3 regions of the Enterobacter chinensis genome follow, and region 1 is predicted to be linked to each of the others. Evidence: riboswitches for the same ligand, from Rfam matches in the RefSeq annotation. Region 1 holds a riboswitch; each other region holds the start of a gene.
The links. A riboswitch is a leader RNA that binds a small molecule or an ion and turns the genes downstream of it on or off. The one in region 1 is predicted to bind thiamine pyrophosphate.
Positions count from the first base shown of each region.

Region 2: another riboswitch for thiamine pyrophosphate. It lies ahead of thiC (phosphomethylpyrimidine synthase ThiC); the one in region 1 lies ahead of thiM (hydroxyethylthiazole kinase).
Region 3: another riboswitch for thiamine pyrophosphate. It lies ahead of thiB (thiamine ABC transporter substrate binding subunit); the one in region 1 lies ahead of thiM (hydroxyethylthiazole kinase).

Region 1 is NZ_JARDVI010000004.1:423,743-434,273, forward strand. Features, by position in the region: gene PYW49_RS14660 (MFS transporter) at 1-672, shown strand, start outside; gene PYW49_RS14665 (glycoside hydrolase family 32 protein) at 689-2,122, shown strand; gene PYW49_RS14670 (hypothetical protein) at 2,629-2,886, shown strand; gene PYW49_RS14675 (DUF4145 domain-containing protein) at 2,892-3,515, shown strand; gene PYW49_RS14680 (hypothetical protein) at 3,515-3,931, shown strand; gene PYW49_RS14685 (hypothetical protein) at 3,967-4,257, shown strand; TPP riboswitch at 4,823-4,919, shown strand; gene thiM (hydroxyethylthiazole kinase) at 4,955-5,725, shown strand; gene thiD (bifunctional hydroxymethylpyrimidine kinase/phosphomethylpyrimidine kinase) at 5,722-6,522, shown strand; gene PYW49_RS14700 (GntR family transcriptional regulator) at 6,565-7,311, shown strand; gene PYW49_RS14705 (PfkB family carbohydrate kinase) at 7,285-8,238, opposite strand; gene PYW49_RS14710 (ADP-ribosylglycohydrolase family protein) at 8,235-9,239, opposite strand; gene PYW49_RS14715 (nucleoside permease) at 9,236-10,513, opposite strand.
Region 2 is NZ_JARDVI010000007.1:296,381-306,911, forward strand. Features, by position in the region: gene PYW49_RS20475 (sensor domain-containing diguanylate cyclase) at 1-716, opposite strand, end outside; gene thiH (2-iminoacetate synthase ThiH) at 1,053-2,180, opposite strand; gene thiG (thiazole synthase) at 2,177-2,947, opposite strand; gene thiS (sulfur carrier protein ThiS) at 2,949-3,149, opposite strand; gene PYW49_RS20495 (HesA/MoeB/ThiF family protein) at 3,133-3,888, opposite strand; gene thiE (thiamine phosphate synthase) at 3,881-4,516, opposite strand; gene thiC (phosphomethylpyrimidine synthase ThiC) at 4,516-6,411, opposite strand; TPP riboswitch at 6,490-6,599, opposite strand; gene rsd (sigma D regulator) at 6,654-7,151, opposite strand; gene nudC (NAD(+) diphosphatase) at 7,247-8,020, shown strand; gene hemE (uroporphyrinogen decarboxylase) at 8,059-9,123, shown strand; gene nfi (deoxyribonuclease V) at 9,133-9,804, shown strand; gene PYW49_RS20530 (YjaG family protein) at 9,846-10,436, shown strand.
Region 3 is NZ_JARDVI010000005.1:152,703-163,233, forward strand. Features, by position in the region: gene leuB (3-isopropylmalate dehydrogenase) at 1-932, shown strand, start outside; gene leuC (3-isopropylmalate dehydratase large subunit) at 935-2,335, shown strand; gene leuD (3-isopropylmalate dehydratase small subunit) at 2,346-2,951, shown strand; gene PYW49_RS15830 (Hok/Gef family protein) at 3,044-3,196, opposite strand; gene PYW49_RS15835 (sugar efflux transporter) at 3,414-4,592, opposite strand; gene sgrT (glucose uptake inhibitor SgrT) at 4,713-4,865, opposite strand; gene sgrR (HTH-type transcriptional regulator SgrR) at 4,954-6,609, shown strand; TPP riboswitch at 6,646-6,746, shown strand; gene thiB (thiamine ABC transporter substrate binding subunit) at 6,778-7,761, shown strand; gene thiP (thiamine/thiamine pyrophosphate ABC transporter permease ThiP) at 7,737-9,347, shown strand; gene thiQ (thiamine ABC transporter ATP-binding protein ThiQ) at 9,331-10,026, shown strand; gene PYW49_RS15865 (DedA family protein) at 10,023-10,531, opposite strand, start outside.

The DNA of each region.
Region 1 (10,531 bases):
TCTGCCCCGCACGCCATGCAGGAAGCGGTGTCCGGCGGTAAGGTCACGCTGGAAGATGCATTGCGCCTGCTGACGCTGCCGCGGTTCTGGGCGCTGGTTTTTTTCGTTATCGGCACCTGTATTTACGGCGTTTACGACCAGCAGTTCCCGGTCTATTTCTCCTCCCAGTTCCCGACGTTACAGGAAGGGAACGCCATGTACGGCTATCTCAACTCCTTCCAGGTTTTCCTTGAGGCGGCGGGTATGTTCTGCGCGCCATGGCTGGTGAATCGCCTTGGCGCGAAGAATGGCCTGATTTTCGCGGGCATGGTGATGGCGATGCGCATGGTGGCATCGGGTCTGGTTGAGGGGCCGGTACTGATCTCCATTACCAAGCTACTGCACGCGGTTGAGCTGCCCGTATTGCTGGTCTCAATCTTTAAATACAACAGCTTACATTTTGATAAGCGGCTCTCTTCCACCCTCTATCTGGTGGGCTTTGCCTGTACAAGCTCGGTAATTGCCTCGGTCCTGTCGCCTCTGGCCGGTTACAGCTATGAGAAATACGGCTTTGCCCAGTCCTATCTCATTATGGGGCTGTTAGTTTTCAGCACCACGTTTATCTCCATCTTCCTGTTGCGCTCGGGTAAGTCCTCTTCTGACCCGCTCATGCCGCAACCTTCCACCATCTGAACGAAAGAGTAGAGAAATGACGTATTCCATTACGAAAGCAGAGCGGGAACTTCAGTCCAGACGCGAAGGGATTAACCTGCGCTGGTATCCGCGTTACCACCTCGCTGCACGCGCTGGCTGGATGAACGACCCAAATGGCCTGGTCTGGTTTGACGGCTGGTATCACGCTTTTTACCAGCATCATCCGTATTCGACCCAGTGGGGCCCGATGCACTGGGGCCATACGCGCAGCAAGGATTTAGTTCACTGGGAGCACCTCCCGGTTGCGCTGGCGCCGGAAGGACCAGAAGACAAGGATGGTTGTTTTTCCGGCTCGGCGGTGGTGGATGGCGATACGCTGGCGCTGATTTACACCGGACATAAATTCCACGGCGATCCCGATGATGAGGAGAATCTCTACCAGGTGCAGTGCCTGGCGACCAGCCGTGACGGCATTCATTTTGCCCGGCAGGGAATAATCGTTGACACGCCGCCTGGCCTGCATCACTTCCGCGACCCGAAAGTATGGCGTGAAGGGGAGAGCTGGTACATGGTTGTCGGCGCGCGTGACGGCGAGACGGGCCAGGTGCGCGTTTATCGTTCTGCCGATCTGCGCGAGTGGCAGGATATGGGCGTGCTTGCGGTGGCTGAAAAAGAGATGGGCTACATGTGGGAATGCCCGGACTTTTTCACTCTCAACGGCAAACGCGTGCTGATGTTTTCGCCTCAGGGGCTGGCTGCCGAAGGATTCAAAAATCGCAATCTTTTCCAGAGCGGCTATCTGTTGGGCGAGTGGCAGCCCGGTCAGCCTTTTGTGCGCGAAGGTGAGTTTGTGGAAATGGATCGCGGGCATGATTTCTATGCGCCACAAAGTTTCCTGACGCCGGATGGCCGCCGTATCGTTATCGGCTGGCTGGACATGTGGGAATCCCCGCTGCCGGAACAGGAGGACGGCTGGGCAGGCATGCTCTCTTTACCGCGCGAACTGACGCTTGGCGCGGATAACCGTCTGCAAATGCGGCCGGCCCGAGAGGTAGAAAGCCTCCGGGGAGCGTGGTTCCCCTGGCCGGTAAGTACGCTGACAAATCAGCAGATGGCTCTGGTTGAACGCTGCGACGCGCTGGAGGTTATTCTGCAGTGGGATTGCGCTAGCAGCACTGCGGAACAATACGGCATCCGTCTTGGAGCGGGCCTACGCGTCTATGTTGATGCGCAGATGCAGCGCCTGGTGCTGGAGCGACACTACCCGCAGTATGGCCTGTGCGGTACACGTAGCGTCGCGCTCGATTTGAGCGGCACGCTAAACCTGCGCCTGTTCTTTGACAGCTCTTCCGTAGAGGTGTTTGTGAATGAGGGGGAAGCCTGCCTCAGCAGCCGTATTTACCCTGATGCTGAGGACCGCGAGCTGGCGCTGTTTGCCTGGACCGGGACTGCGTCGCTTATCAATGCCGGGGCCTGGGAATTAGGCTAACACGGGTTACGTCTGGATAAGAGCATGCGGCGTTTCAGCCATGCCAGAAATTAAAAAAGGCGACCGGAGTCGCCTTTTTTCTATTTAACCTTCTTAGCGTAGCCGGCAAACATACCCTCTCTACTCACGGCTAATTTGCCTTTAGCAGGATAATGCTTGTGAATAATCTTTTGCCTGAGTGACGAAGATCGTTAAAAATTTTACCGATGTGCACGGCCAACTTGGTATTACTTATTTTGATGATTATGGATAGGGTCAACTGGTGCGTAATTTCCGCCGTATATCATGATCTAACCCTGTCTGGCTGGGTTGGTAACTGACTAGGCACTACTTGCACTCATTTTCATTAACTGCAGTTTGCTATGTGTATAACGAGGTGCACTGACTAAGAAAAACTTCAGGGAATGTGAAGTTAATCAAATAAATTAATAAGATTTATCTTGAAATCGAACGTCGAATGACCATATTGAGATTAGGATTGTTTCGTAAAATTATGAGGCAAAGAAATGGCAACATGTACGGATCAGCATCGTTATTGGGTTTTTTTTGAGCAGTTGCCTGATGATCAAGGTGGTATCGGTAGACACAAATGTTGCGGCTGTGCTTACGAAAAAGGGTATCGAGCAGGGATAATACATGGGGAAATTTTGAACATTAATCTTGATTCATTGCATGAAAGTCAAGCTGGTACTGTGCGCCATAAAAGTCCACATGCAACATATGCTCAAGGTTATTTAGATGGTGTAAAAGCATCTTATCGGTGATCTTTATGCAATATTATCCTCCTGTTTTTAATGAAGAAAAATTCCATTGTCCATTATGTAATGTTTATGCTAAGCAAGTGTTCAAAGTTCTTGAAATAAGTTGGTATAGAAATAACGAGGCAACTCCTGTCTCAATTTCTCGATGTGATCACTGTTCCAAAGATGCTTATTGGTTTAATGATCGGTTATTGGTTCCTTCTGCGGGTAATGTTGAAAATCCTAATCCTGATATGCCTAATGAATGCAAAAGTGATTATGAAGAAGCAAAAAGTATTTTGAATTTATCTCCAAAAGGAGCAACAGCAATACTCCGTTTGTGCTTACAAAAATTGATGATAAATTTTGGTTTAAGAGGTGAAAATATCAATGACGATATTGCCATATTAGTGCAAAAAGGATTACCCCAGCAAATACAGCAGGCCTTAGACATTTGCCGTGTTGTCGGAAATAATGCTGTACATCCAGGAGAAATAAATATTGATGATTCACCTGAAATAGCAGCCTCCCTTTTCGGCCTAATCAATCTAATTGTTGATGATCAGGTCTCTCGCCCTAAGAGAATTGCTGAAATGTACGCAAATCTTCCAATTGGTGCGATCAGAGCAATCACTAAGAGAGATTCTAAGTAATGTCTGGAATGTTAGCTAGTACAGCAGCAGCTGTTGGTATCATAGATAAAGCTGTTAGTATTGCGAAGAAACTCGCTGATGATGGTGGTGATATTGATAAGGCAACTCTCAAGCTTGAGCTTGCAAATCTCATGACTGAGCTTGCAAGTGTTAAAATGGAAGTTATCACCACACAAGTATTGCTTTTCGATGCAGAACAAAGGAACAGACAGCTTGAAGAGCAACTGAAAGATAAAGTCTCCTTTGTATTCCGCGATGGAGTATATTGGAAGGACGGAGATGATACTCCCTTTTGTACTATGTGCTATGAGAAAGTCGGCATGAAAATACATATGATACATTATGAAAAATACTATGATTCAACTTGGCACAGATGGCATTGCAAAGTATGTAAGGACGATGTGTCTATTGGGTAATGAATGTTTAACGTTAATACTTCTGAGGTATCGTGATGAGTACTGAGATAATTTACAATTATACAATTGACGGTGTTAATAAAGAGGCCCGTTTATTTGTCGATGTCAGTTATGAGAAATATGAAGATGAAATTCTATCTGATATAGAGTTGAATGAAGGGGTGAATATTGGTGGCCTTATTACTGCTGGGGTGAGAGGAAATAATGAAAAAAGGAACGACATTGATTTACTGAGAAGGAAATTATTCAAAGATAAAGGGTTGCATCAAGTTTTTTATACTGCGGAGAACGAAAAAAATAAATCATCTGGAACGATAAATATTTAATTTTTAATCCATAAGGTTAGGTTTGATCACTAAATTGGGGCTTTTTTCTCTGAATGCGACCTAAGTCAATAGTTCTTTGGATTTACAAGTTGACTTAGGTTTTTATCTGTTTGTTAAATATCCGTTCGTGGTTTCAAAATTGCTAACTGCATGGCCCACTTTTCTGAGATGAATATACTTCAATTTGACAGTGAAGGGGAGTGTAAAATTTAATAATTTGAATAAATATTAGACGTTGAGATAAATGACATTTAGTAATTCCTACCTCCGCTTTCTTAAATGTTTTTTATCCATGCATCTGTGCTGTATAACGAATTGCTTTTCATTTTTCGTCATATACCTCCTGTATACATAATGTTCTCCTTCAGCAGAAGCTATCAGCGATAATTAAGGAGGGATATAAGGTAAGGCTGTGGCAAACCGATATTTTTGTCGTTTTTAAAATGGGATATATCATGGGGTACTAATTGAAATATTTAGTATTTTGGGGTTGAGTCTTTGGCTTCCCGCTGGCATGATCCAGAACAGGGATTAACGGAACGTTAATCGCAAGCTTTTGATTTTTTTATTTGACTCGGGGTGCCCTTCTTTGTGAAGGCTGAGAAATACCCGTATTACCTGATCTGGATAATGCCAGCGTAGGGAAGTCAGATGCCTTCCCGGTCATCGCTTCTTCACGCAAGGCAGGAGCGAACCCATGCAGCCTGACCTGCTCGATTTACACGTTTTACACCACTTCCGAACCCGTTCTCCGCTTACCCATTGTATGACCAACGATGTCGTGCAGACCTTTACGGCCAACGTTTTGCTGGCGCTTGGCGCATCCCCCGCGATGGTGATTGAGGCCGAAGAGGCAGAACAGTTTGCCGGGATAGCCGATGCGCTGCTGATTAACGTTGGCACGCTGACGTCGCCGCGCGCCCAGTCGATGCGCCGGGCGATTGAGAGTGCGGTGGCGGCAGGCAAGCCCTGGACTCTGGACCCGGTTGCCGTGGGCGCCCTGGCGTTCCGCACCCGTTTTTGCCATCAAATTCTCGCCCTGAAACCAGCGGCCATTCGCGGCAATGCCTCGGAAATCCTTGCCCTTGCCGGCATGAGTGCGGGCGGGCGCGGCGTCGATACAACCGACACCGCCGCCAGCGCGGTGCCTGCTGCCGAGGCGCTGGCTCGCCAGATTAATGCCATTGTGGTCGTCACCGGTGAGGTGGATTACATCACTGACGGACAACGAACCCGCACGGTTACGGGCGGTGACCCGCTGATGACGCGCGTGGTGGGCACCGGGTGCGCGCTCTCTGCCGTTGTGGCGGCGAGTTGCTCGCTGCCGGGCGATCGGCTGGATAACGTCGCTGCCGCCTGCGGATGGATGAAACGGGCCGGAACGGTCGCCGTTGCGCAGTCTCGTGGCCCGGGCAGTTTTGCCAGCGCGTTTCTGGATGCGCTCTACACGCTGGAGGAGCAGGCATGAAGCGGATTAACGCTCTGACCATTGCCGGCACCGATCCGAGCGGCGGCGCCGGCATCCAGGCCGACCTGAAAACGTTCTCGGCTCTTGGCGCGTACGGCTGCTCGGTCATTACCGCGCTGGTGGCGCAAAACACGCGTGGCGTGCAGTCGGTCTACCGTATCGAACCTGATTTTGTCGCTGCGCAGCTGGATTCGGTGTTCAGCGACGTGCGCATCGACACCACCAAAATCGGCATGCTGGCCGAGACGGATATTGTTGAAGCGGTGGCGGAACGGCTTAAACGCTATCAGGTGCAAAACGTGGTGCTGGATACCGTCATGCTGGCAAAAAGCGGTGACCCGCTGCTCTCTGCTTCCGCCGTTGAGACGCTGCGCAAAAAGCTGCTGCCGCAGGTGGCGCTCATTACGCCAAATCTGCCCGAAGCCGCCGCGCTGTTGGGTGCGCCGCACGCGCAAACTGAACGCGAGATGAAAGAGCAGGGGAATGCCCTGCTGGCGATGGGCTGCGGGGCGGTGCTGATGAAGGGCGGGCATCTGGATGACGCGGAAAGCCCGGACTGGCTCTTCACCCGCGATGCCGAGCTACGTTTTACCGCGCCGCGGGTGCAGACCAAAAATACCCACGGCACCGGGTGCACGCTCTCTGCCGCGCTGGCGGCGCTGCGTCCACGGCATGAAAACTGGGCCGATACGGTGCGCGAAGCGAAAACCTGGCTTTCGGCGGCGCTGGCAAAAGCGGATAGTCTGGAGGTCGGTCACGGTATTGGGCCGGTTCACCATTTTCATGCGTGGTGGTAGGCCTTATACTGGCAGGACACACCACGCCTGAGAAAAACAGAGATGGAACAAGCGCATACCCGGTTAATCGCTCAACTGAATGAACGGATCGCCGCGCCCGATAACACGCCGCTATACCTGAAGTTTGCCGAAACGGTAAAAAACGCGGTGCGCAGCGGGGTGTTGGAGCACGGGAATATTTTGCCCGGCGAGCGCGATCTGAGTCAGTTAACCGGCGTGTCGCGTATCACCGTGCGTAAAGCGATGCAGGCGCTGGAGGAAGAGGGTGTGGTGACGCGTGCCCGCGGCTATGGCACGCAAATCAATAACATCTTCGAGTATTCGCTGAAAGAGGCGCGCGGTTTTTCCCAGCAGGTGGTGCTGCGCGGTCAAAAGCCGAACACGCTGTGGGTTAACAAGCGGGTGGTGAAGTGTCCGGAAGAGGTGGCGAATCACCTTTCAATTCCTCCGGAGAGCGAGGTGTTCCTGCTAAAGCGTATTCGCTACGTGGACGAGGACGCCGTCTCGATTGAGGAGTCCTGGGTGCCGGTCGGGTTAATTCCCGATCCGGATGCGATAGGCATTTCGCTCTACGATTACTTCCGCAGCCAGAATATCTTCCCGCAGCGTACCCGCTCGCGCGTCAGCGCCCGCATGCCGGACAGCGAGTTTCAGGCGCACATTAAGATGGATGAAAAAATACCGGTGCTGGTGATCAAGCAGGTCGCGCTCGATCAGCAACACCGGCCGATTGAGTACAGCATCAGCTACTGTCGCAGCGATCTATACGTCTTTGTGTGCGAGGAGTAATGCCTCGCGAGTGGGGGCGCAATCACCGCCACGGTGGCTGACTACCCAGGCGGCCACCGCATTGCCGAGTTGCACCGCGTCTGCCAGCGACCATCCCGCCGCCAGCCCGGCAAGCGTGCCACCCGCATGGCTGTCGCCTGCGCCAATGGTGTCCACGACCGTAGCCGGGAATGCCGGAATAACGCCCGACGCGTCGCCGTCATACCAGGTTGCACCGTCTTTATCATGCCGCACAATCAGCGCGGCGCCGTAGCGCTGCTGCCACTGTGCTCCTAACGTTTCGACCTCCACGCCAAGCCGTTCAGCGGCAAGTTGCGCCTCCTGACGATTAAGCGAGACAATTGGCCTGCAGGCCATAATCCGCGCCATCAGCGCGTCGGGGATATCCGCGATGCGAGGGCCGAAATCGATAAACGCCGTCACGTCCCGCAACCCTTCCAGCCAGCCCGTCAGCAGCTCGCCGCACGGCGAGGCCAGCTGGTAGCCGGACAAATAGACCAGGCTGTTTTGCGGAACATGAAGCGCATCAAGCCAGCGCTGCTGCCACTGGTTTTCCACCCCGCTAAAGGACATAAAGGTGCGCTCGCCGTCAGGCTCCACCAGCGCCAGACACCAGCCGTTATCGCCGGTCTCGGCTTCCACCGCGCTGTGCAGATCCTGCTTTGCCATCGCGTTACGGATAATATCCGCCCACACGCCGTGGCCGACGGGCAGCGCGTTTTGCGCGGCGATCCCGAGCCGTTTCAGGGCGATGGCAATGTTCAGCGCGCAGCCGCCAATATTCACGCCCTGCTGTTTTAACTCGATGTCACACCCGCGCCAGGGCAGGGCGTAGGCGTCGGCGATGACGTCGATCACCGCCGCGCCCAGTACCGTCACCGGGCGCGTGGCGTGCAGGGTTTCGAGACGTTGGGCAAATGAGTTCATGCGCCCTCCCTTTGCTCCCGGTAGTGCAGGAGTTTTTCGCAGTAATGGCCGAAATCGAGCTTGTTAACGGTATCGAGCTCGGCTTTGAGCGCCGGGTCAATGGCCTGCACGCCGTGGAGCGCCCCGCAGATGGCCGTCGCCATTGCGCCAATGGTGTCGGTGTCCCCGCCCAGGTTGGCGCATAACACCGCGCAGCGGTTCGGGTCGGTTCCCGCCAGTTCAACCATTGCGATGGCCGCCGGAACGGACTCAATGGTGCTGGTTCCCGCGCCAATAAGCTGATAAATCTGCTCGCTGGCGGAGTCGATACCGTTGGCTTCACGCACGGTCTTAAGCGCCAGCTCAATACGTGCCGCCAGCGATGCGCTGAAGGTGGTGGTTTTCGCTTCCTGCGCGTAGCGGGCGATGCCCGGCAGGGCATCGACGATGTTCTGCCAGCTTTCCCCGTCGATAGCGCGTGAAATCGCCCAGGCAATCACTACCGCGCCGGCAATCGCGAGGTCCGATTTATGGGTAGGGCTGGAGGCCAGCGCCACCTGCGCCACAAAGTGCTCCAGCCGCGTCGCCGGAAGCAGACAGCCCAACGGGGAGGCACGCATCGCCGCCCCGTTGGTCACACCGTTGTTTTCCAGCTCGCTGACCGGTTTCCCGTCACGAATCGCGTTAAGCGCTATTTTTGACGTCGGGCCGAGCACGTTCTTGTTAAAGGCGTCGAAATCGAGCGCCCAGCGCAGAATATGTTTGCCGATAACATCCGCGTTAATTTCCCCCTCGCACTCAATAATCGCATCCGCCAGGCACAGCGCCATTGAGGTATCGTCGGTGAACTCTGCCTGCCTGAAATAGCAGGCCGCATTATTCTCAGCCGGCCCGGGTAAGAAGCGGTCGATCCAGCCGAAGTGCGCTTTAACGCGCTTTCTCGGCCACAGCTCCGACGGCATGCCCATCGCATCCCCTAACGCCTGCCCGTAAAGGGCACCGAGAACACGTTCTTGTTTCATTTAACTTCCCCTTGTGTCAGCGCAGCATCGCCATCAACCACTTCAATTGCAGTGATCTCTTTGTCCGATTCGCGGAAAAACAGCATAAACAGCACGGCAATCACGGCAATCATGATCCCGCCGAATGCCCACATTCCGGCCCAGTTGAAGGTCAACCCATTCACCGGCTCTTTGTATGCGAACATTTTTTCCATCATTACGCCGCCGAGGCGGTAGCCCAGCAGGCTACCAAACCCCTGACAGCACAGCGTAATCAGGCCTTGCGCGGCGGTGCGCATGTGCACCGGCGCTTTTTTATCCACGTAGATATACGCGGTTACGTAGTAGAAGTCGTAGCTCACGCCATGCAGCAGAATCCCGAGGAACAGCAGAGCGTAGGTGAAGTACTGCTCCGCACCACCGTAAACAAAGAAACCGTAGCGGATAGCGGCGGTGATCAACCCCAGCAGTAAGACCTTCTTAATACCAAAGCGTTTGGTGAAGAACGGCAGCGCCAGCATAAAGAAGATTTCAGAGAACTGGCCGAGCGTCATCCAGCCGGTGGCATTTTTCATCCCCACTTCGGTGAGATAGCCGTTGGCGAAGATGTAATAGAAGGCCAGCGGCATGGCGAACAGAAACGAGCAGAAGAAGAACACCAGAAAGTTTTTGTCACGCAGCAGGATCAGCGCATCCAGACCCAGCATCACTTTAACATCCAGCTTGCCGGTACTTTTCGGCGGCGTGTTCGGCAGGAACAGGGCAAATACGCCGAGCAGGGCAGAGCTGGCGGCCGTCATCAGCAGCGGAATATTGGTATCGGAAATATCGCTATAGCCCAGCATCTGCGGCAGGAAGCCGCACGCCAGCCCGGAGGCGATCCAGCCGATAGTGCCCATCACGCGGATGCGCGGGAAATCGGCCTCGACGTCGTCCACGTTCGCGAAGGCAATACTGTTGGTCAGCGCGATAGTGGGCATATAGGTCAGGGAGTAAACCAGCAGCAGCGGGAAGAAGGTGCTGAACTGGGTTTGCTGCGCGGCGAAGTACATCAGAATCGCGCCGGCAAACATCAGTACCGCCAGCACTTTTTGCGCGGCAAAGAAGCGGTCCGTCAGCGAGCCGACAAGAATAGGTGAGAGGATTGCGGCAATCGCGGTACAGGCATAAGACCAGCCGATTTCCCCGGCGGTAAACCCGCTTTTGCTCAGCCACAGCCACAGCGGCACGAACCAGGCTCCCCAGATAAACCATTCAACAAACATCATGAATGACAGTTGGACTTTCGTTTTCATTTTTTAATCCTGCATGTC
Region 2 (10,531 bases), on a different contig from region 1:
ATCAGCGCTTCGCTCACGTACTGTTTGAAGAGCGCGCCGGTATCAGGGTGCAGCACGACGGCGCCATCGCGTTCCACGACGAAGAATTCCCCCTGAACGGGCGCCACCATCTGACGCAGGGTGTAGCCCATTGAGGTCAAATCGAGATGAAACGCGATCGTTCCCTTCAGTCTGCCTTCCGGCGAAATCAACGGCTTATAAAGTGTGACCGTCGGATGGCCGGTGAAGTAGTCCATGTAGGGACGGGTATAGTGGCTGAAGATACTGGCTTCCGCCTGGGCGACAAACCACGGCCGCGTCCGGGGATCGAAGGTTTTACTCTTCTCCGTAGGGAGCACTTCCGGTGCGCGAAGATAATGCCCCTGCGTGTCGGCCAGCGAGATGGAGGACACGGTCGGCATCAGGTTCTGCAAATGCATTATCATCTGCAGTCCCTGCGTCGGGTTGACGTTGAGCGTCTCGTTTAACCTGTCGTTACGCGAAAAGTACATGGCAGAGCGGCCCAGGATATAGTCGTTTTCACGCAGAATAGACTCGGTGTAATTCACCGCCAGGTTGTGCGTGAAATTGCTGTTTATCTTATGATAATCCTCAAGAAAATCCTTTCTCTGTGAAAGCGTCACCGCGATCGCGATCACCGCAAAACTGCAGAGGATCCCCGCGAAGCTGAGCATGATTGGCCGGGTAAAAGAGAGCTTTTTGCTGTGAAGTGCCATGAGTTGTACATCGATCCTGATGGTGAATACTTTTCGTCTGCCGATATCCTCTCAGCATAGTCGCTGTCCTGCGGTTAGCGGTGAATTATACGGAACACGGTTTCTGATGGGATGATTTATCTTAAGAACCACTAAGAAAATACTTATTAAACGAGTGGGTGCTTTTTGTGCAATGAATCAGAGGCAGGGCGAAACGAGGAAGAAGCTTTTCGCCCTGGTCAGCATCCGTTGCTAACGCTGTGACAATAAAAAACCGGATGAGTGCTGGCAATCATCCGGTGGTGACTTTCCGTAGCCCCTCGACAATTTTTTACCGCGTTGCGGTGCGTTGCAACGTTATTGCGAGGCTCTTCCCAGCCAGCTGTCCCAGTCTTTCCAGACAGGCTGAAGGCCCTGTGCCGTCAGGGCTGCGGCTACCGCTTCTGGACGCCGTCCGTCATGCGGGACAAACTGCTCCAGCTCCGGACGATCGTCGGCATAGCCGCCAGGCTGCGTTTTGGAAAACGCGCTGACGTTGTTAATTGCAAGCGGGATCACGCGATCGCGAAACGCCGGGGACTCACGCGTTGAGAGGGATAATTCAACTTCCGGGGCAAGCAGGCGAAATGCGCAGATGGTCTGCACCAGCTGGCGTTCATCCATCAGCGACGCTGGCTCAATCCCCCCCGCGCAAGGCCGCAGGCGGGGGAAAGAGATAGAATAACGGCTCTGCCAGTAGTGCTGCTGGAGCCAAAGCAGATGTTCTGCCACCATGTAACAATCCACCCGCCAGCTGTCGGAGAGCCCGATCAGCGCACCCAGACCGATTTTGTCGATGCCAGCTCGACCCAACCTGTCCGGCGTTTCCAGCCGGAAAAAGAAGTCTTGTTTCTTACCTTTCAGGTGGTGTCGGGCGTACGTCGCCTCGTGGTAAGTCTCCTGATAGACCATCACCCCGTCCAGTCCGAGCGTTTTTAGCTCCGCGTACTCGTCCTGCGACAGGGGCTGCACCTCCATCTGCAAAGACGCAAACTGACGACGAATGGCGGGAAGGTGCTGACGAAAATAGTCCATTCCCACTTTCCCCTGATGTTCGCCCGTGACCAGCAGAAGATGCTCAAAGCCCATTTCACGTATGGCCGCACACTCATGGGCAATCTCACCCGCATCGAGCGTTTTTCGCTTGATGCGGTTGCTCATGGAAAAACCGCAGTAGGTGCAGTCATTGGCGCACAGGTTTGAGAGATAGAGCGGCACGTAGAAGCTCACCGTATTGCCAAAGCGCTGACGGGTAAGCCTCTGGGCTCGCTGGGCCATCGGTTCGAGGTACGCGCTGGCCGCCGGGGAGAGCAGGGCCATCAGATCCTCGCGGGTCAGATGACGGGCCTGCAGCGCGCGCTCCACGTCAGCAGCCGTCTTGCTGTTGATGCGCAGGGCAATGTCGTCCCAGTTTAGCTGCCGCCAGCGCTCGGTAAACATGCTCATGAGATCGTCTCCAGAAAACCGGTCAGGGGGCTGGTGGCCTGCGCCTGAGAACTGCGCGAGCCGGGGCCGGACTCCCTTGCCAGCAAGCCGGCCTCTACGGCCATGCGGAACGCTCGCGCCATCATAACCGGATCGTCGGCAACCGCGATCGCCGTGTTCACCAGCACTGCGTCGGCACCCATCTCCAGCGCCTGCGCGGCATGGCTTGGCACGCCAATGCCCGCATCAACCACCACCGGCACGTTGGCCTGCTCGATGATGATCTCCAGCATCGCGCGGGTTTCCAGCCCCTGGTTGGAGCCAATAGGTGCTCCCAGCGGCATCACCGCCGCACAGCCGACCTCTTCCAGCCGTTTACACAGGACCGGGTCGGCTCCGCAGTACGGCAGGACGGTAAACCCTTGCTGCACCAGTTTTTCAGCCGCTTTCAGCGTTTCGATGGGGTCAGGCAGCAGCCAGCGGGGATCCGGATGAATTTCCAGCTTCAGCCAGCGTGTGCCGAGCGCCTCCCGGGCCAGCTGTGCGGCAAAAATCGCCTCTTCGGCCGTTTTCGCCCCGGAGGTGTTTGGCAGCAGCGTGACGTCCGCTTCCAGTAAGGGAGCCAGAATGGCGTCGCTGTGGTGACGCAGGTCCACGCGCTTGAGCGCCAGCGTCACCAGCTGGCTGCCGCTTTCACGAATGGCATCCACCATCAGCTGCGGCGAGGCGAATTTTCCGGTTCCGGTAAACAAATGCGAGTCAAAAACTTTATCGGCAATACGTAGCATCTCAGCCCCCTGCGATAACCTGAAACAGCAGGATCTGGTCGCCTTCATTGACCTGCTGATGTTCCCACTGCTCGCGCGGCAGGATCTGTTGATTGAGCGCCAGCGCCGTTCCCGGCTTGAGCTGGCGCAGCTTGTCGAGCAGTACGGCAACGGTGAGCCCGTCGTCGCATCTCATCGGCTCATCGTTAAACAGAATGCGCATCGCGGCCTCCACATACCGGGCAACGGCCGGCGCGGTGTAACGCCAGATGGCGCCAGCCGCTGGAGCGGGCATCAAACAGCCGCAGCGTATTGCGTTCCGTCTCCATGCCGCTGAGCAGCTTGATGGCCTCCAGGGCCTGCATCGTGCCCATCACGCCGACCACCGGACCAAGAATGCCCGCCGTGCGGCAGTTGCGCACCGGCTCGGCATCATCCGGCCACAGGCAGCGATAGCAGCCCTGTACCCACGGTGGCGTCAGGACCATCATCTGTCCGCCGAACCCCACCGCGCTGGCGGTGATAAGCGGCGTGTTATTTGCCACGCAGGCGGCGTTAATCGCCTGGCGCGTCGCCATGTTGTCGGTACAGTCCAGCACCACGTCGGCAAGGGCGACTTCACGGTGCAGGCTCTCGCCGCTAAGACGTTCCTGTCGCGCAATCAGTTCGATGTCCGGATTAAGCTGGCTTAGCCGCTGCCGGGTGATGTGCGCTTTCGGCTGGTTGATATCCTCGGTGGTAAAAAGGATTTGTCGCTGCAGGTTGCTGAGATGAATGTCGTCATCATCGGCCAGCACCAGCGTGCCGATACCAGCGCCTGCCAGATAAAGCGCCGCAGGTGCGCCTAATCCGCCCAGACCGACAATCAGCACCCGGCTGGCGAGCAGTTTTTGCTGCCCGTCAATGGCGATATCCTCCAGCAGGATCTGACGGCTGTAGCGCATAAAATCGCGATCATTCATCGCCAGCTCCTGCCAGCTGTAACAGCTGTGCGGTGGCGGACTGCCAGTCTGCGGCCTGGGTGATGGCGCTGACGACGGCAATACTGCCGACGCCAGTCTCCAGCACAGCCGGAGCCCGTTCAAGGCTAATGCCGCCGATGGCGACGGTGGGGTAATCGGCAAGGCGTTTGACGTGACTTGTCAGCTGCGTCAGTCCCTGCGGTGCGGAGGGCATCTGCTTGGTCTGCGTCGGGAAGACGTGGCCCAGCGCGATGTAAGAGGGACGGGCTGCCAGCGCCACGTCGATCTCCATGCCGTCGTGTGTTGACACCCCCAGCCGTAATCCGGCTTCGCGGATAGCGCTCAGATCCGTTGTTTCCAGGTCCTCCTGACCCAGATGCACGCCGTAAGCCTGGTGCTTAACGGCCAGCCGCCAGTAGTCGTTGATAAACAGACGGGCGTTAAACTGACGTCCCAGCGCAATGGCGGCAACCACATCGGCTTCCACCTCGTCATCGCGTTTATCCTTGATGCGCAGTTGGATCGTTCGAACGCCTGCCTCCAGCAGGCGTTCGATCCACGCCACGCTGTCCACCACCGGATAGAGCCCTAAACGGTAGGGGACGGGCGGGAAATCGGGCTGGTACATTACGCCTCCTCTTTTTTGAGGTAGATTTCGCCGCCTTTGGCGCGGAAGGTTTCGGACATATCCGCCATACCTACTTCAATGGTCTGCGCGGCGGCGTAGTCGCGCACCTCCTGGCTGATTTTCATCGAGCAGAATTTTGGCCCGCACATAGAGCAGAAATGCGCGACTTTGCCCGACTCCTGCGGCAGGGTTTCGTCGTGATAGGCGCGGGCGGTGAACGGGTCCAGCGCCAGGTTGAACTGATCTTCCCAGCGGAATTCAAAGCGCGCCTTCGACATGGCGTTATCGCGGATTTGCGCGCCCGGATGGCCTTTGGCTAGATCTGCCGCGTGGGCGGCAATTTTGTAGGTAATCAGCCCCTGCTTCACGTCCTCTTTGTTTGGCAGGCCGAGGTGCTCTTTTGGCGTCACGTAGCAGAGCATGGCGCAGCCGAACCAGCCGATCATCGCCGCCCCAATCCCGGAAGTGAAGTGGTCATAGCCTGGCGCAATATCGGTGGTCAGCGGCCCCAGGGTATAGAAGGGTGCTTCGTGGCAGTGCTCCAGCTCTTCGGTCATATTGCGGCGGATCATCTGCATCGGCACGTGTCCCGGGCCTTCAATCATCACCTGCACGTCATACTCCCAGGCGATTTTGGTCAGTTCACCCAGCGTGTGCAGCTCGGCAAACTGCGCTTCGTCGTTGGCATCGCGGATAGAGCCTGGGCGCAGGCCGTCGCCCAGCGACAGAGAGACATCGTACGCGGCACAGATTTCGCAAATCTCGCGGAAATGTTCGTAGAGGAAGTTTTCCTGGTGATGGGAGAGGCACCACTTCGCCATGATAGATCCGCCGCGCGAGACAATACCGGTCAGACGTTTCGCCGTCATCGGCACGTAGCGCAGCAGCACGCCCGCGTGAATGGTGAAGTAGTCTACGCCCTGTTCAGCCTGCTCCAGCAGCGTGTCGCGGAAGGCTTCCCAGGTGAGGTCTTCGGCAATGCCGCTCACTTTTTCCAGCGCTTGATAAATCGGGACGGTGCCAATCGGGACCGGGCTGTTACGCAGGATCCACTCACGTGTTTCGTGAATATAGCGGCCGGTGGAGAGATCCATCACCGTGTCCGCGCCCCAGCGCGTTGACCAGACCAGCTTTTCGACCTCTTCTTCGATGGAGGAAGTGACGGCCGAGTTGCCGATGTTAGCGTTGACCTTCACCAGGAAGTTGCGCCCGATAATCATCGGCTCGGATTCCGGGTGGTTGATGTTGGCGGGGATAATTGCGCGGCCGGCGGCCACTTCATCACGCACAAACTCCGGCGTAATATTTTCTGGCAGACGAGCGCCAAAACCTTCGCCCGGGTGCTGGTGGCGCAGCACCTCGCTGCGGATACGCTCGCGCCCCATGTTTTCACGGATGGCGATGAACTCCATTTCTGGCGTGACGATCCCCTGACGCGCATAGTGCAGCTGGGTCACGCATTTGCCTGCTCTGGCGCGTTTCGGCGTCAGTAGCCCGGTGAAGCGCAGCTCGTCCAGACCGTCGTCGGCCAGGCGTGCTTTGGTGTACGCAGAGCTACGCACGCTCAGTTCTTCGCAGTCGTTACGCGCGTCAATCCACGGCTGGCGCAGCTTTGCCAGACCCTGCTGAACGTTGATGGCAATATCCGGATCGCCGTACGGGCCGGAGGTGTCGTATACCGGCACGGCTTCGTTGTCTTCGAACTGCGGATTCTCTTTGCTGCCGCCGATAAGCGTCGGGCTGAGCTGGATTTCCCGCATCGGGACGCGGATATCGGCCTGCGAGCCGGAAATGTAGATGCGTTTAGAGTTCGGGAAAGCGGTGCCTTCCAGGGTATCAATGAAGTGTTGGGCCTGTGCGCGCTGTTCGCGGCGGGTCAGTTTTGCAGTAGACATAGCTCATTCCAAAAGTGAAGGACATGGCTTGTCAGACGACGGATGAAGCAAGAGAGGATCGCCCTTAGGCGATACAACAGCAGTGTGACTCTTGTTCCCTTCGCAGGTATTAGCCTGATCAGGTTCCGCGGATCCCGAATTAACGGTCTCAGCCCGTGCTTTCACACTGGGCACTCCGACAAGAAAAATCCCCCTCGCGAGAGGGGCGAATGGTTGTAAATTACTCGTTAACGATTAAGAACTCAAGCAGGGCGCGCGATGTTATCTTCGTGGCTGACATCCAGGCCGATATCCAGGGCGAGGGTGATCAGCTTATCTTCCAGCGTGAATCGCTCTTCCAGCGCTTCGCCAAGGTCGGAAAGCGCCCGCTGGAACTCAAGATAGTTGTCGTGATCGATGGCGTTCTCAAGCGTGGAATCGTAGTAGTCCATGATCTGCTGGGTGTTGGCTTCCAGCAGCGGATAGAGTTTGCTGGCCGCTAAATACGGCGTTGTCCCTTCCATTTCACGGATAATGCGTTCATAAATATTGAAATGGCCGTCGGACAGATAGTCGACCAGGCCCTGACAAAAATCATCCAGCGATTTTTCATTCAGTCGCATAAACGATTCTTTGCCAGGCTTAATACCGACCAGATTGTAATAAGCCACGAGTAGATGCTTGCGCACATGTAGCCAGCGATCCACCAGTTTGTTACTTCCTCTAACGCGCTCAGTCAGGCTTTCCAGCTGGTTTAACATGGTCGACTCCGCAAGGTTTAGGATTGAATCTGCTTATCCAAAATGTAACCACAATGCTAACAACATGTCAGTGAAGCGAAGGTAGTGCAATAGATATGGATCGTATTATTGAAAAATCAGATCTGGGTTGGTGGATCGTCAGTCACGAACAAAAATTATGGCTGCCCGCCGGGGAAATCCCCCATGGCACGGCGGAAACGTTCGATCTTGTCGGACAAACCGCGCTGTGGATCGGCGAGTGGCAGGCCGAGCCGGTGTGGTTGATCCAACAAGCGCGTCGCCAGGATATGGGGTCTGTGCGGCAGGTGCTGGATCAGGATGTCGGGCTGTTCCAGCTGGCGGGGCGCGGCGTGCAGCTGGCGGAGTTTTACCGCTCGCATAAATACTGCGGCTACTGCGGTCATACCATGCACCCGAGCAAAACCGAGTGGGCGATGCTCTGCAGCCACTGCCGCGAGCGCTACTATCCTCAGATTGCACCCTGCATTATCGTCGCTATCCGTCGGGAGGATTCCATCCTGCTGGCGCAGCATACTCGTCATCGCAACGGCATTCACACCGTACTGGCCGGGTTCGTCGAAGTAGGCGAAACGCTAGAGCAGGCGGTGGCGCGTGAGGTGATGGAGGAGAGCGGGATCAAGGTGAAGAACCTGCGCTACGTCACCTCCCAACCCTGGCCGTTCCCGCAGTCGCTGATGACGGCATTTATGGCTGAATACGACAGCGGTGAGATTGTTATCGACCAGAAAGAACTGCTGGAAGCGAACTGGTATCGCTATGACGATTTACCGCTGTTACCCCCACCGGGCACGGTGGCGCGTCGGCTGATAGAAGATACCGTGGCGATGTGTCGAGCCGAGTATGAGTAGTGTTACACTGAGGCCATGACGCTTAAGGAACTGCAAAAATGACCGAACTGAAGAACGATCGTTATCTGCGTGCGCTGCTGCGCCAGCCCGTTGATGTTACCCCGGTGTGGATGATGCGCCAGGCGGGACGTTATCTGCCAGAGTACAAAGCCACGCGTGCGCAGGCGGGTGATTTTATGTCGCTGTGCAAAAACGCCGAGCTGGCCTGCGAAGTCACGCTCCAGCCGCTGCGCCGCTTCCCACTGGATGCCGCTATTCTCTTTTCGGACATTCTGACCATTCCGGATGCCATGGGCCTTGGTCTCTATTTCGAAACCGGTGAAGGCCCGCGCTTCACCTCCCCAATCAAAAGCAAAGCCGACGTGGATAAGCTGCCAATCCCCGATCCGGAAGGTGAACTGGGCTACGTGATGAACGCCGTGCGCACCATTCGCCGCGAGCTGAAAGGCGAAGTGCCGCTGATTGGTTTCTCCGGCAGCCCGTGGACGCTGGCGACCTATATGGTTGAAGGCGGCAGCAGCAAAGCCTTCACCATGATTAAAAAGATGATGTACGCCGAGCCGCTGGCCCTGCATGCGCTTCTCGACAAGCTGGCGAAGAGCGTCACGCTCTATCTCAACGCGCAGATTAAAGCGGGTGCGCAGTCGGTCATGATTTTCGACACCTGGGGTGGCGTGCTGACCGGCCGCGATTATCAGCAGTTCTCTCTGTACTACATGCATAAAATCGTCGACGGCCTGCTGCGCGAAAACGAAGGTCGCCGCGTGCCGGTAACGCTGTTCACCAAAGGTGGCGGTCAGTGGCTGGAAGCGATGGCGGCAACCGGCTGCGACGCGCTGGGTCTCGACTGGACCACCGATATCGCCGATGCCCGCCGCCGCGTGGGTGACAAAGTGGCACTGCAGGGCAATATGGATCCATCCATGCTCTATGCTCAGCCTGCCCGCATTGAAGAAGAAGTGTCGACTATACTGTCTGGTTTCGGCCAGGGTGAAGGCCACGTCTTTAACCTCGGCCACGGCATTCATCAGGATGTGCCGCCAGAACACGCTGGCGTATTTGTGGAGGCGGTGCATCGGCTTTCTGCCCAGTATCACAAGTAAGGAGTGGTTATGGATCTCGCGTCGCTACGCGCTCAGCAAATCGAACTGGCTTCATCGGTGATCCGCGAGGATCGTCTGGATAAAGATCCTCCGCAGTACATTGGCGGAGCAGACGTCGGATTCGAGCAGGGGGGGGAAGTAACGCGAGCGGCGATGGTGGTCTTGAAATACCCTTCGCTTGAGCTGGTGGAATACAAGGTGGCGCGTATCGCCACCACCATGCCGTACATTCCGGGCTTTCTCTCCTTCCGCGAATATCCCGCGCTGCTGGCAGCGTGGGAGCAACTCTCGCAAAAACCTGACCTGTTGTTCGTCGATGGACACGGTATTTCACACCCGCGCCGTTTAGGCGTTGCCAGCCACTTTGGGTTACTGGTGGATGTGCCGACCATTGGCGTCGCCAAGAAACGCCTGTGTGGCGCGTTTGAACCCCTTTCCGCGGAGCCGGGCGCGCTGGCGCCGCTCATCCACAAGGGTGAACAGCTGGCATGGGTCTGGCGCAGCAAGGCGCGATGCAATCCGCTGTTTATCGCGACCGGGCATCGGGTGAGCATGGACAGTGCCCTGGCGTGGGTTCAGCGCTGTATGAAAGGTTACCGATTGCCGGAACCGACACGCTGGGCAGATGCCGTTGCGTCATCGCGTCCGGCATTTATTCGTTGGCAGGAAATTCAGCCCTGATTCAGGTAAACTGCGGCTAATTTCCGTTTCGAGACATCATCATGTTACAAAACCCGATTCATTTGCGCCTTGAGAAGCTGGAAAGCTGGCAGCACGTGACGTTTATGGCTTGCCTGTGCGAGCGCATGTACCCTAACTATGCTGCGTTCTGCAAGCAGACGGCGTTTGGCGAAGGCCAGATCTATCGTCGTATTCTGGATTTAATCTGGGAAACGCTGACGGTGAAAGACGCGAAGGTGAACTTCGACTCTCAGCTGGAAAAGCTGGAAGAGGCGATCCCGGCAGCGGATGATTTTGACCTGTACGGTGTCTATCCGGCCATCGATGCCTGCGTGGCGTTAAGCGAGTTGATCCACTCCCGTCTGAGCGGTGAAACGCTGGAGCATGCTATCGAAGTCAGTAAGGCATCTATCACCACCGTGGCGATGCTGGAAATGACCCAGGAAGGTCGTGAAATGACAGACGAAGAGCTGCGGGTGAACCCGGCGGTTGAGCAAGAATGGGATATTCAGTGGGAAATTTTCCGCCTGCTGGCTGAGTGTGAAGAACGCGATATTGAGCTGATAAAAGGGCTGCGTGCGGACTTGCGCGAGGCCGGCGAGAGTAATATTGGTATAATTTTTAACCAATGAGACAATAAAACTTGAGATAACGCCCGTTTTGTCGCTCCTCGACTCTTCCCTTTCGACCCTTGTCTGGTCTACATTTGGGGGGCGAAAAAAAGTGG
Region 3 (10,531 bases), on a different contig from region 1:
GTACGCCATTGCCGAAAGCCACCGTTGAAGGCTGCGAAAATGCCGATGCCGTCCTGTTTGGTTCCGTAGGTGGCCCGAAATGGGAGCACCTGCCACCAGCAGAGCAGCCAGAACGCGGCGCGCTGCTGCCACTGCGTAAACATTTCAAGCTGTTCAGCAACCTGCGTCCGGCGAAGCTGTATCAGGGTCTGGAAGAGTTCTGCCCGCTGCGTGCTGATATTGCCGCCAACGGTTTTGATATTCTGTGCGTGCGTGAACTGACCGGTGGTATCTATTTCGGTCAGCCAAAAGGACGCGAAGGCAGCGGCCAGCATGAAAAAGCGTTTGATACCGAGGTGTATCACCGTTTCGAAATTGAACGTATTGCCCATATCGCGTTTGAGTCTGCGCGCAAGCGCCGCCATAAAGTGACCTCTATTGATAAAGCGAACGTGCTTCAGTCTTCCATTTTGTGGCGCGAAATCGTCAGCGAAGTCGCTAAGCAGTACCCGGACGTTGAGCTGTCGCACATGTACATCGACAACGCGACGATGCAGCTGATTAAAGATCCGTCCCAGTTTGATGTCCTGCTGTGTTCCAACCTGTTCGGGGATATTCTCTCGGACGAGTGCGCAATGATTACCGGCTCCATGGGCATGCTGCCATCCGCAAGCCTGAATGAAGAAGGCTTTGGCCTGTACGAGCCGGCAGGCGGCTCCGCGCCGGATATCGCAGGTAAAAACATTGCTAACCCGATTGCGCAGATCCTCTCTCTGGCCCTGCTGCTGCGTTACAGCCTGGATGCAGGCGATGCCGCAACCGCAATTGAAAACGCCATTAACCGGGCGTTAGAGGAAGGCGTCCGTACCGGCGATTTAGCACGCGGCACGGCGGCAGTCAGTACTGATGAAATGGGCGACATTATTGCCCGCTATGTTGCGCAAGGGGTGTAATCATGGCCAAAACGTTATATGAAAAATTGTTTGATGCGCACGTTGTCTACGAGGCCCAAAACGAAACCCCGCTGCTGTATATCGACAGACATCTGGTACACGAGGTGACCTCCCCTCAGGCGTTTGATGGCCTGCGCGCGCACAAGCGCCCGGTACGTCAGCCGGGAAAAACCTTCGCAACGATGGATCACAACGTTTCCACCCAAACCAAAGACATTAATGCGTCGGGTGAGATGGCGCGTATCCAGATGCAGGAGCTGATTAAGAACTGCAACGAGTTTGGCGTTGAGCTGTACGACCTGAACCACCCTTATCAGGGCATCGTCCACGTGATGGGGCCGGAGCAAGGAATTACCCTGCCGGGCATGACCATCGTCTGCGGTGATTCCCATACCGCGACGCACGGCGCGTTTGGCGCCCTGGCGTTCGGGATTGGTACCTCTGAAGTCGAACACGTTCTGGCAACGCAAACCCTGAAGCAGGGCCGCGCCAAAACCATGAAGATTGAAGTGAATGGTAAAGCCGCACCGGGGATCACCGCAAAAGATATCGTGCTGGCGATCATTGGTAAAACCGGCAGCGCAGGCGGTACCGGCCACGTGGTGGAATTCTGCGGTGAGGCCATTCAGGCCCTGAGCATGGAAGGCCGTATGACCTTGTGCAATATGGCCATCGAGATGGGCGCAAAAGCCGGGCTGGTCGCACCAGACGACACCACTTTTGACTATGTTAAGGGCCGTCTGCACGCGCCGAAAGGCCAGGATTTTGACGATGCGGTCGCGTACTGGAAAACCCTGAAAACCGATGATGGTGCCAGCTTCGATACCGTGGTTACCCTGCAGGCAGAAGAGATTGCCCCGCAGGTGACCTGGGGCACCAACCCGGGTCAGGTCATCTCCGTCAACGACAGCATCCCTGACCCGGCCTCGTTCACCGATCCGGTCGAGCGCGCCAGTGCGGAAAAAGCGCTGGCCTATATGGGGCTGAAACCTGGCGTTCCGTTGACCGACGTCGCCATTGATAAAGTCTTCATCGGCTCGTGCACTAACTCCCGTATTGAGGATTTACGTGCGGCTGCCGAGATTGCTAAAGGCCGTAAAGTCGCGCCAGGCGTACAGGCTCTGGTAGTTCCAGGCTCCGGTCCGGTGAAAGCTCAGGCGGAAGCCGAAGGTCTGGATAAGATCTTTATCGACGCGGGCTTCGAGTGGCGCCTGCCTGGCTGCTCCATGTGTCTGGCCATGAACAACGATCGTCTGAACCCGGGCGAACGCTGCGCCTCCACCAGTAACCGTAACTTTGAAGGCCGTCAGGGCCGCGGTGGGCGTACCCACCTGGTCAGCCCGGCCATGGCCGCCGCTGCAGCAGTCACCGGCCATTTCGCCGATATTCGCAGCCTGAAATAAGGAGACAATCATGGCAGAGAAATTTACCCAACATACGGGCCTGGTTGTCCCCCTGGACGCCGCTAACGTCGATACTGACGCCATCATTCCGAAACAGTTTCTGCAGAAAGTCACCCGCACCGGCTTTGGCGCACATCTGTTTAACGACTGGCGTTTCCTGGATGAGAAAGGTGAAGTGCCTAATCCGGAGTTCGTCCTGAACTTCCCGGAATACAAAGGCGCATCCATTTTGCTGGCGCGGGAAAACTTTGGCTGCGGTTCATCCCGTGAACACGCGCCGTGGGCCCTGACCGACTACGGTTTTAAAGTGGTTATCGCTCCGAGCTTTGCGGATATCTTCTACGGCAACAGCTTCAATAACCAGCTGCTGCCGGTGACGCTGAGCGATGCGCAGGTCGATGAACTGTTCGCACTGGTTCAGGCGAATCCGGGCATTTCATTTGAGGTGGATCTGGAAGCGGGCGTGGTGAAAGCCGGGGAGAAAACCTACAGCTTCAGCATTGACGCTTTCCGTCGTCACTGCATGTTGAACGGTCTGGACGGTATTGGCCTGACGCTCCAGCACGAAGACGCCATCTCAGCGTATGAGAAAAAACAGCCTGCGTTTATGGGCTAAAGGCAATGGCCCGCAGCGTGCGGGCCATTGATAAGGGTGCGTTGAGGCTCAACCGCCCTGGAGAGGCGGGGCAACGTCTCCCGCCAATACCGCTAACGTTTTGCTTCGTAAGCCAACACCGCCGCCAGCTCCGTTTTCTCCTGTCTGAAGTGCAGCTCACACAGCGAGTCGCGCACCATCCAGGTGAAGATCAATAGCGTCGTACAGATCAGAAACAAACCTAACAGCAGAGTACGTTTTGGCATTCCAGCCTCCTTATTGCTTTTCGGCAACGAAGAGACTAACCTCGCAATGTGGGTTGTGAAGTTGGTCTCCTCATCAGTTTTAATGATGTGGGACTCTCCACTGTTTGCCTCTTGCGAAAGCCTGAGGCAAACAGCCTCAAGCACCCGCCACGCACTCTATTCCCCTTCTTCATACCTGTCAGAAAGTCGTTTCATTTCGTGAAGCCGCCTTCCAGAATCACACATCCTTGACCCGGCAGGTCAACCCAAGCGTCACCACCGAAATCGCAGCAATCATCCAGTAAACCGAAGCATGGCCATAGCTTTGCGCCAGCGCCCCCTGAATCACCCCAGCCAAAATGACGCCCGTCGAAATGCTGTTGGTAAAAAGCGTGGTCGCCGAGCCAGCGCGGCCTGGCATTAAGTCCTGGAACCAGAGCATGCCGATTCCGGCGACAATGCCAATAAACACGGCGTTGAACAGCTGCAGCGCCAGTAACGCTTCGCGCGAATGGAAAAGGATCAGCCCCGCGTAAAACAGCACCCCAGCTGCCACCGCGACGATCATCATCCGACGCTTTCCGAAGCGCTTCACGTAGTAACCCGCCAGAATCATCGCCGGAATCTCCAGCCCGGCAGCGGTCCCCATTAAGATCCCGGCGAGCTTGTCCGGCAAGCCCAGATCGCTGCTGATCCACAGCGGCATGTCGATGATGTACATGGTGTTGCAGGTCCACATCAGCGTGGAGGCAATAAACAGCATGCGGACGTTTTTGTCCTGCCAGCCGCTCACCTGAGTAATCGGTTTATCAGTAGTTTGCTCGACCCGAGCCACGGACGGTAGCGCAAAAGCAATCAGCGCCAGGCTAATGACAAAAATCCCTGCCGCAATGGAAAACATGGCGGTAAAGCCATAGTTCAGCGCCAGCATGAAGGCCAGCGGCGGACCAATGACCCACGCCAGCGACAGCTGGGCACGCATCACCGAGCTGAACATCACCACTTCCCGCGCGGAGTTATCCGCATATTCACGGGCCAGGGCAAAAAGCTGCGGCATGGCGGTGTTCGCCAGCGACGCCAGCAGCACGCCACAGGTAATGAGCGTCAGGTAATCACGATTGAAAGCAAAAAGCAGCGCGTTACCCACGGCCATAGCGCAGCAAAAGAGGATCAACTTTCGACGATCGCCCTGGCTGTCCGATCGTTTCGCCAGCGCGAGGCTGACGAGGATCCCGGCAATCGCGTTGACGGTATAAAACAGACCTACCCAAAACGGCTGCGCGCCCACCTCGCGGCTGAGGAACAGGCTCAGCGTCGGCGCCTGTAGCGCCCCCGCCACGCCCATCATAAAGGCCACCAGCATAAAAGCGGCATAGACGCCGTTCAGGCGTCGCCCCATCGTCATCAACCAGAGCATGCGCAAGTCCTTGTGAAAGCGAATCGAAACCGGGTGAAAGAATAAACGAAAAAAGCCAGCAAAAACATTTTGCTGGCGGGTGATAAGCACCAATACTCAGTCACACATGATCGAGGCGAGTTAGCGAGAAGAGGTCGGTTTCGTAACGTCCCACTGCATCAGGTCTTCCAGAATTTTCAGCCGTTGCTCTGCACACTGACGGGCCAGCCAGGACGTTCCTTTTGTCGCTGAAAAATAGTGCTGATAAAACTGACGTGCGGTAGACCTCTTCATAATTTACCTCCTCACTTCATCGGTAAGGATTATTGGCTTAATATAGGGATTAATAAATTGCTGATTTTTTATCAGGAGTTCCCCTTTTATGCCTTCCGGTCGACTGCAACAACAATTTATCCGCCTCTGGCAGTGCTGTGAGGGGCAATCGCAGGAGACCACGCTGAACGAGCTGGCCGACCTGCTTAGCTGTTCCCGCCGTCATATGCGCACGCTACTCAATACCATGCAGCAGCAGGGCTGGTTAAGCTGGGAAGCGGAGGCGGGGCGCGGCAAACGCTCGCGCCTGACCTTCCTCTACACCGGGCTGGCGTTGCAGCAGCAGCGTGCTGAAGACCTGCTGGAGCAGGACCGAATTGACCAGCTGGTACAGCTGGTGGGCGACAAAGCCGCCGTGCGCCAGATGCTGGTTTCGCATCTCGGACGCAGTTTCCGCCAGGGCCGTCACATCCTGCGGGTCCTCTACTATCGGCCAATGAAAAATCTTTTGCCCGGCACGGCCTTACGCCGCTCAGAAACCCATATGGCCCGGCAAATCTTCAGCGGCCTGACGCGCATAAATGAGGAAAATGGGGAACTGGAAGCGGATATCGCGCACCACTGGCAGCAACTTTCCCCGTTTCACTGGCGCTTCTTCTTACGCCCCGGCATCCATTTTCACCATGGGCGAGAGCTGGAAATGCGCGACGTCATCGCCTCTCTGGAACGTGTCCGTAAACTACCGCTGTATTCGCATATTTCACGTGTTCACTCCCCAACGGCATGGACGCTCGATATTGAGCTGTCGCAGCAGGACAAGTGGCTTCCCTGGCTGCTGGGCTATGTGCCGTCGATGATTTTGCCTGGCGAGTGGGAATCAATGAACAATTTTGCCAGCCAGCCGATTGGCACCGGCCCCTACTCCGTATCCCGCAATAACAACAATCAGCTGAAAATCCGCGCGTTCGATGACTACTTTGGCTATCGGGCGCTTATCGATGAAGTGAACGTGTGGGTATTACCGGATCTCAATGAAGAGCTGAGCGCCGGCCTGACGCTGGAAGGCCCTACCACGGGAGAAAAAGCCGTGGAGAGCCGCCTGGAGGAGGGATGCTACTACCTGCTGTTTGACGGCCGCACCCATCGAGGGGCAAACCAGGCCGTCCGCAAGTGGATCAGCCACGTTTTGTCTCCCTCCAACCTGATTTACCATGCGGAAGAGCAGTACCAGACATACTGGTTCCCGGCGTACGGCCTGCTTCCGCGCTGGCACCACGCCCGCCCGGCGCACTGCGACAAACCCGCAGGGCTGGAGTCCATCACCCTGACCTACTACCGCGAACATGTTGAGCATCGTTTTATCGCCAGGATCATGACCAGACTGCTGGCAGCGGAGGGGGTCAGGCTGGACATCCGGGAAGTGGACTATGACGAATGGCACCAGGGGGAGCTTACCAGCGATATCTGGCTGAACAGCGCCAACTTCACCCTGCCGCTCGATTTTTCATTATTCTCACACCTGTATGAAGTTCCGCTGATCCAGCACTGCATCCAGCGTGACTGGCAGCAGGATGCAGCCCTGTGGCGTGCGGGCGAAATGAATCTTGCCGTGTGGTGCCAGCAGCTGCTGGCTGAACAGGCGATCGTCCCCTTGATCCACCACTGGTTGATGATCCAGGGACAGCGCAGTATGCGCGGTCTGCGGATGAACACTCTAGGATGGTTTGATTTCAAATCGGCCTGGTTTGCGCCGCCGGAACCATAACGCTTTCGTAATATTCACCAAATCATTACAATACCGCCGTTCTCAACGGGGTGCTGCATCACAGATGTGCGCTGAGATAATACCCGTCGAACCTGATCCGGATAACGCCGGCGAAGGGATTTGAGGCTGTCGCTCAAAATCCTTTGCCACTCAACTTTGAGGTGCAAAGTGTTAAAAAAAGCTCTTCCCCTGTTGGCGCTGTTTGCGCTGCCTGCTTTTGCTAAGCCCGTTCTGACGGTCTACACCTACGACTCCTTTTCTGCCGACTGGGGCCCTGGCCCGGTAGTCAAAAAAGCCTTTGAAGCTGACTGTAACTGCGAACTGAAGTTCGTGGCGCTGGAAGATGGCGTCTCGCTGCTCAACCGTCTGCGCATGGAAGGTAAAAACAGTAAAGCCGATGTGGTGCTCGGGCTGGATAACAACCTGCTGGACGCCGCCTCGCAAACCAAACTGTTTGCCAAAAGCGGCGTAGCGGCAGATACCGTCAACGTGCCGGGCGGCTGGAAAAACGACACCTTTGTGCCGTTCGACTACGGCTACTTTGCCTTTGTGTACGACAAAAACAAGCTGAAAAACCCGCCGAAGAGCCTGAAAGAGCTGGTGGAAAGTGACCAGAAATGGCGCGTAATTTATGAAGACCCTCGCACCAGTACGCCGGGTCTGGGCCTGCTGCTGTGGATGCAGAAAGTCTACGGGGACAAAGCGCCGCAAGCGTGGCAGAAGCTGGCCGCCAAAACCGTGACGGTGACCAAGGGCTGGAGCGAAGCCTATGGTCTGTTCCTGAAAGGCGAAAGCGACCTGGTGTTGAGCTACACCACCTCCCCGGCCTATCACATTATCGCCGAGAAGAAAGATAACTACGCTGCTGCTGATTTTGCTGAAGGGCATTATCTGCAGGTTGAGGTGGCCGCGCGCACCGTCGCCAGCAAGCAGCCGGAACTCGCTGAAAAGTTCCTGAAATTTATGGTTTCACCCGCGTTCCAGAACGCCATCCCGTCAGGAAACTGGATGTATCCCGTCACGAACGTTGCGCTGCCAGCAGGTTTCGAGCAACTGACCAAACCAAAAACCTCGCTGGAATTTACGCCGCAGCAGGTCGCCGCGCAGCGTGCGGCATGGGTAAGTGAATGGCAACGCGCCGTCAGCCGTTAATTCCCGGCTGGTTACTGCCCGGGCTGCTCGCCGCCGTAGTCATGGTGGCGGTCAGCCTGGGGGCCTTTCTTGCATTGTGGTTTAACGCGCCAGAGAGTGACCTGCCCGCGCTCTGGCACGACAGCTATCTCTGGCACGTCATTCGTTTCTCTTTCTGGCAGGCGTTTCTTTCTGCCCTGCTGTCGGTGATCCCGGCCATTTTCCTGGCGCGGGCGCTCTACCGCAGGCGTTTCCCCGGCAGGCAGGCGCTTTTACGACTGTGTGCCATGACGCTGATCCTGCCCGTTCTGGTGGCGGTATTCGGCATTCTGAGCGTGTATGGTCGCCAGGGCTGGCTGGCGTCACTCTTTGCGGCTCTCGGCCTGGAGTGGACCTTCTCCCCTTACGGGCTCAAGGGCATTCTGCTGGCGCACGTGTTTTTCAATATGCCGATGGCGACACGCCTCTTTTTGCAGGCGCTGGAGAACATTCCCGGCGAACAGCGTCAGATTGCCGCCCAGCTAGGCATGCGCGGCATGTCATTCTTCCGCTTTGTCGAATGGCCGTGGCTGCGCCGCCAGCTTCCCCCTGTAGCGGCATTAATCTTCATGCTCTGCTTTGCCAGCTTTGCCACCGTGCTTTCACTCGGCGGCGGACCGCAGGCCACAACCATTGAGCTGGCGATTTATCAGGCGCTGAGTTACGACTACGATCCCGGTCGTGCCGCACTGCTGGCGATGGTACAGATGGGATGCTGCCTTGCGCTGGTGCTGCTGAGCCAGCGTCTGAGTAGAGCCATTCCCCCCGGCACTCATCAGGTGACCGGCTGGCGCGACCCGCAGGACAGCCTGCACAGCCGCATCACCGATTTTCTCCTGATCGCGCTGGCACTTCTGCTGCTGCTGCCGCCGCTGATGGCCGTTATCGTTGACGGTCTTAACCTCAATCTCATGTCCGTCCTGCAACAGCCCATCCTCTGGCGGGCCACCGGGACCTCGCTTCGTATCGCCCTGGCGGCAGGTCTGCTGTGCGTCATGCTGACCATGATGCTGCTGTGGAGCAGCCGCGAACTCTATGCCCGTCAGGCCCAAAAAGCCGGACACGCGCTGGAACTGACAGGCATGCTGATTCTGGCAATGCCGGGGATCGTGCTGGCGACGGGCTTCTTCTTGCTGTTCAACAGTACCATCGGCCTGCCGGAAAACGCCGACGGTATTGTGATTTTTACCAACGCACTGATGGCTATTCCTTACGCGCTCAAGGTGCTGGAAAATCCGATGCGCGACGTCAACAGCCGCTACAGTTTGCTCTGTCAGTCGCTGGGGATGCAGGGATGGCGGCGATTGAAAATAGTCGAACTGCGTGCCCTGAAACGCCCGCTGGCTCAGGCGTTAGCCTTCGCCTGCGTGCTTTCAATTGGTGATTTTGGCGTGGTAGCACTCTTCGGCAATGACGATTTCCGCACGCTGCCCTACTGGCTGTATCAGCAGATCGGCTCTTATCGAAGTCAGGACGGTGCTGTCACCGCGCTGCTGCTGCTGCTGCTGTGCTTTGCGTTATTTACCGTTATCGAAAAAATCCCGGGGCGTGATGTTAAAACTGATTGATGTAACCTGGCTCTACCAGCACCTGCCCATGCGCTTCACTCTTTCGGTACGTCAGGGTGAGATGATTGCGGTGCTCGGCCCAAGCGGTGCAGGAAAGAGTACCTTGCTTAATCTGATCGCCGGTTTTCTGCAGCCGGCAAGCGGATCGATAGAGATTGAAAACCGCGACCATACCCATACTCCACCGGCAAAGCGCCCGGTGTCGATGCTGTTCCAGGAAAATAACCTGTTTACCCATCTGACGGTACGGCAAAACATCGGGCTGGGTATGGATCCGGGGCTAAAGCTCAACGACGCGCAGCGTCAAAAGCTGGAAAGGATTGCCGACCAGATGGGCATTACCGCTTTTCTTGACCGCTTGCCCGGCGAGCTTTCCGGAGGGCAGCGTCAGCGCGTGGCGCTGGCGCGTTGTCTGGTACGCGAGCAGCCGGTGCTGCTTCTGGATGAACCCTTCTCCGCACTCGATCCCGCGCTGAGGCAGGAGATGCTTGCCCTGGTGCAGGACGTCTGCCAGCGCCAGCAGCTGACCATGCTGATGGTGTCACATAGCATTGAAGATGCTGTACGCATTGCGCCGCGATCGGTGGTGATCGCGGAGGGACGTATTTTATGGGATGGCGAAACTGAAGCGCTGATGAGCGGAAAAACAAGCGCGTCGCACCTGCTGGGAATTCATTAGCGGCTCACCACCTTCAACAGGATCTCACCGTACACCGGCATCAGCGGATGGCGAATCAATGCCACCAGCGCCACCACCGCAACGCCCAGCGTCAACGGTGCCAGCCACAACAGGCGAGCGCGGGGAAGATAGCGCGTCAGGCGATCGATATTCGCTTTCGCGCTGCGCCACAGCCGCCAGCACAGCCATGCCGCCAGCCACAGCAGCACTGCCGTCCCCAAAAGCAGCCACTTAAACTCACCGCTTTGCATACCGTCAGGAATATCGATGGCTGCACCCGCGAGGATCCCCGGCAGGAAGTAGAACGGCGGCCAGAAGACGCAGCCGATGATATTCGGTACCACAAACTTGGCGACGGGCAGATCCAGCATCCCGGCGACCATAGGAACCAGCGGACGCGTAGGCCCGACAAAGCGACCGACGAGGATGGTAAACATACTGTGCTGATGCAGCGCATGCTCGGTTTTATCCAGCAAGGCTTTGTTCTTTTTCATAAACGACCAGC